DNA from 2 places in the Ectobacillus sp. OTK genome. Region 1 is predicted to be linked to the other one. Evidence: riboswitches for the same ligand, from Rfam matches in the RefSeq annotation. Region 1 holds a riboswitch; the other holds the start of a gene.

Region 1 (2,401 bases):
TCAGTAATTTGATAGAATCAATTGGAACATCCGTTGCAGCATCAACATCCCCAGATTGCAGAGCCATTAATCTTGTATTTCCATCGGCAATAAATTTAATTGTCACTTTTGATAAGAGTGCTTTTTCTCCCCAATAATCCTCATAGCGCTCTACGACAAGCGACTCATCTTTATTGAATTGCTTGAATTTGAAAGCCCCTGTAAGAGCAGGATAACTGTCCTTATTTTCGACCGTTTCCGTATCAACAATGATAGTAGCGGGATCAGCTAAGTGCGTGATCAAGGCTGCATTCGGCTGTTCGGTCACGATTTTCAGTTGACTTGGAGCCAGCACTTCTATTGATTTCACTTGCAATAAATCCTTTGCTTTTTGATCTTTCTCCATTGAGCGCAGCAAGGAGTTTTTCACACTTGCCGCATCCACTTTCTTTCCGTTATGAAAGCGTACGTTTTCCTCTAATGTAAATATCCAGGTCGTTTCATTTTCTTGCTTCCACTCTTTGGCTAACCAAGGTTCTGGCTCCAGTTGTTCATTTAGTTGTATCAAGGTCTCCCCCGTACCAGAGCGCATGACCTCCCAGCTATCGCTGCCATGTGGATCAAGAGTTGCTGGACTCCAAGCGAAAGCCACTGTCAATGTTTTATTAGAAACTGTATCTGCAGAAGCTTCTTTTTTATCCTTTTCTGTTGTTTGTTCAGTCGATGCAGCACATCCGATTAGTGATAGAGCGAAAACAAAGACAGCCATCCAGATAACCAATGTATGTTGTTTGTTCCTACTTCTTCTCATGTACAATCCTCCATTTGTGATTTTTGACAAACAAAAAAAGCATCCCTGCCTAGTATAAGAGGTCAGAAATGCTTGATAAGTTAACATACGAAACAAGACTCATTATGTCTATATGATCCAAAGACAGTATTTGTCCAGACATATGGCCATCAGCGCATACCAACCACCTTCCTAATATCCCGTAGGTCAAGCAGTGATGTTAAAATAGGCTGGTCTCCTGACTTAGGGCATATCTTTCAGACCTTCCCAGGCATAACCCAGTGGTTTTTCTGAAAGTTACCAGCATATCATGCTGATACCCAACACAGTGGCGGGTCCGTGTCGGATTGTAACCGACTTCCCATTTAAGCAGATAAAATCTAAAATAGTTTTATCTTGTACCTATTTTCAAAGTATGAAATTTTTAAACGAAACTTTATTTGATACTGCTTTTGAAAATAAATCCTTTGAATCAAATTGTAAAAACTTAAATATTTTCAATATAAATAAACTTGAGTACCAGAATTCCTACCTAATTCTAGTGTTTATAATTTATCTTGTCAACAAACGTTTCTCTCACTAAGGGTCTCATCACACATCCATCAAGTTAAGAAATTGGTTCTGTGCAAAGCGGCTTCAAACAAAAAGCGAACCGCCGCCGCAATTCGCTTCCAAATAATATAATTTATTTACTAATAGCTAATAACATTTAAGCACTCACTACCACATCAAGGATGGTTTCTACTCGCACGTCCTTTACCTCATAGTAAATCTCCAAACCTTTGCGTGTTCCCGAAACAACATTTACAGCTTTCAATTTTGCTAGATGTTGACTAATTGTACTTTGCGGCATACTGAATTCCTCGTAAAGAGAAGTTACATTTACCGGCCCTTTTTCAATCATAACTTTTATAAGTGCGAGTCGTACAGGATGGGCCACTACTCTTAACATCTCTGCACCATCCTGAAATTCTTCAATATTCATCTCCTTTTCCCCCTCTTCATCATAATACATAAACTACCATGAAATATTAATATAATAATATTACCCAGTAAATCTTTGTTTCGTGTCAGACAAACACTTTACCTTTGTTCATCTATTTAAAAAGGTTCTATTACTTTTGCTCTCCACTAGTCTATTATTAGAACTACAAAATTATATAAAAAAATACAAAATCTCAAAAAAGGAATGTTCTGGTATAAAAAATTTAAACTGATTGGAAATCAGATAACTTAGATCCGTTCGCACGTGAAATTGTCTCAGCACCGGGTGTGATGCCAAATTCCTGGGCAATTTCGTATTTCATTTGGTCAAGAGCTGCTTCTCTACTCCCTACTAATACTTCGTTGTTATTGCTTCTGCGTGCCGTATTATATCATCTCCATTATTTCAGTATTTATGTATAATTTAAAATAAAATTTGTTTTACAACCTATGTATTTTTTCAACTGAAAACATTACAGTAAATGAAATTATCAAAACTAAAACCATAAGCTCCTATTCTCTACACGGAAATATCCCCCCTACATATAGTTTCTTGAAATATTCCTTATGTATTATGTAATTGAATTAACTCTAATAGTAAGGAGACCGCTGCTTCTTCATCCCCTATCCATCTTATATCACCATAAG
Region 2 (2,401 bases), 2.0 Mb from region 1:
TGTTTTATCATCAGCCAGTTTAAACCAAGTTTCCGCTACTTTGTCAGCCTTTTCCGGCAAAAACCTTCCTATTTCCCTGCCTGCCAAGTAGCGTAACACCCAACGAGAATCATTGCGAAAACCATATAATAGCGAAAAAAGCTGTTCTGGATTTTTGTTATAAAAACGAAGAAACATAGAAATCGTCTGTTCAAGTGCTAGTACTTGTCGCTTCTTGGCAAAACGGTTCATCACGATAGAGAAAAATTGAATTAAAATATGATTCAATGAAAAAACCACCTTAATGGCATGGAATGAACATTAACGAATGTCGTAATTCATGAAGCGTATCATGAACGGGAGCGTAACCGGAAAAAAGAGTGGTATAAAGTACGATACCCGCTAAAATAGCAACCACGGTTAATTGCATCGGGAGTGACAAAAAGATATTTTTAAAACCTGTTTTCTTGGTATGTTCAAATTTATACGACATGAGTACGCTCTCCTTCCGTTAGTCGATTTGCTTTTTTCAATCGTGTCACACCTATACCTAAAAGCATTCCAATTATAATTATAAGTATCAAAAATGCTAATGTTTTCATTTTGACAAACATTGGAGGATGGAATGCTTGCACTTCAACCTTCATTTTCTTTTCTGAGATCACAGAGTTTGTCTTCGGATCGATGAGGGAAATGGTTACTTGATGTTCTGCTCCGTCAAAAAACTGCATGGCAAATTTGTATGATCCGTCAACAGAGCGACTGTTCATAGATAAGATGTGTGCCCCATCTTCTAATCGTACTGCCTGAAAACGCACTTCAAAAGGCCCTTGTTCTTGCGTTTCCAATTTCCCTTCAAAAGTGAAGGGCTCTCCTACACGGGCATGATAGCCTTCTGCACCTCCTACATGTGATTCGTGGGCGAATGCAGCGGATGACATCGTCAGTATAAAAATGAGAACCAAAGCTAATATGAATTTAGATCGCATGTACGTTCTTCCTCCTTTTCGCCAATACAAATCCGGCAATGAATCCAAATAGAGCTAGAGAAACAATGAAAATAATCGCTTTTTTTACTTCGACCGGATTTTCATGGATATTGATGAGAAGTTCATGAGTTCCAACCGATTTACCTTTCTCGTCCATGACTTCTACTTTCATTTGATAGTCGCCGCGAATAGGGAACATGTAGTCAAATGAAGCTTTCCCATTTTCCACAGAAAAGGTGGAATTTATTAATTTTGTACCTTCAACCATGGGGAAATCTGTTGGCGAGAAAAATTTTCTCTCTGGGCTACTAAGAACAATATGCGCGGAGCCGTTTTGAATATCCGGAAGCGTTAGCTCTACTTTAGCGGTATCCAAATCAGGCCGTGCTTCTTTACCCTGTCCATTTTTTACTTCAACTTGTACTTTTTCTTCCGCCATTATCGATGTGAGCGGCATCATTGATAGAAACATTATAAAGGCGAATACACTTATGAAAGTCGTTCTTATCATTACAATCTTTTCCTCCATTCTGAAAAATAAAAAACACCTTCTACAAAAGTGCAGAAAGTGCAAATAAAAGCTAAAAAGGCCAGAAAAAGGCCCAAAAAAGCTCTTTATTTCACCTCCCCTATCCTCGTAGGCTTACTTGTGATAACAAGAAAAAGGCAGGTCTCCTGACTTATGGATCAAACGCATATTACTGAATAACACATTCAGTTTGCATAAGCCTTCCCATTTTGCACAGTGACTTACGCATGCTCTCCAATTACAGTGGCGGGACCGTGTCGGATTTGCACCGTTCTTCCCTTTTAAGAAACACCCTCGGTGTTTCACCTTTTCCCAAATATATTTAACTTTTAGATAAATCATGATAATTATAATCGATATTTTACTTACTGTACATGGTAGTAAGAAGAAACAATTGCAGGGGGATTATCCACATCGCCATCAAGGTAAACTAATTAAATACCCCCAAAACGAAAAAATGCGTTATTCTTTCTCTATCACCATGGAAAGGATGGCACATTTTGTATGATGTGTTCTGTATCTCAAGAATTACCTTCTTTAATCCTATGTTGTCGTTTATATACGAATTTTGATAAACTGACACTGCCTTCATATAAGAGTAATACTTGTCCTAATCTTCCCAGGTTGGTTGACGCTTTGGATTGCTGTGCTAAGCGATACAGGTGCTGCGCTTCTTGTGATTCTCAACAGTATGTGTTTGTTACGGAACAAATAAGTTTGTATGGGGCTACCTCGTAGCTCCATACCTTACATAAAAAAACAACAGGGAGAAAGGGATTCCTATGAAAAAAATGCGTGTAAATGGACTGCTTATGCTTGTTTTCATGATTACAATCTTAGGAGCATGCAGCGGTAGATAAATTAAGAGACCTGCTGAATTGGGAATTAGAAAAGTTCTCATACA

Evidence for each region. A riboswitch is a leader RNA that binds a small molecule or an ion and turns the genes downstream of it on or off. The one in region 1 is predicted to bind cobalamin.
Region 2: another riboswitch for cobalamin. It lies ahead of AC6HZ4_RS04740 (hypothetical protein); the one in region 1 lies ahead of AC6HZ4_RS14965 (ABC transporter substrate-binding protein).

Annotation. Positions count from the first base shown of each region.
Region 1 covers NZ_AP048547.1:2,994,707-2,997,107, forward strand. The annotation lists gene AC6HZ4_RS14965 (ABC transporter substrate-binding protein) at 1-790, opposite strand, end outside; cobalamin riboswitch at 981-1,190, opposite strand; gene AC6HZ4_RS14970 (ArsR/SmtB family transcription factor) at 1,479-1,754, opposite strand; partial or broken gene AC6HZ4_RS14975 (alpha/beta-type small acid-soluble spore protein) at 2,005-2,133, opposite strand.
Region 2 covers NZ_AP048547.1:957,268-959,668, forward strand. The annotation lists gene lonB (ATP-dependent protease LonB) at 1-267, opposite strand, end outside; gene AC6HZ4_RS04730 (CbtB domain-containing protein) at 281-472, opposite strand; gene AC6HZ4_RS04735 (hypothetical protein) at 462-968, opposite strand; gene AC6HZ4_RS04740 (hypothetical protein) at 958-1,440, opposite strand; cobalamin riboswitch at 1,617-1,822, opposite strand; partial or broken gene AC6HZ4_RS04745 (SCO family protein) at 2,280-2,401, shown strand, end outside.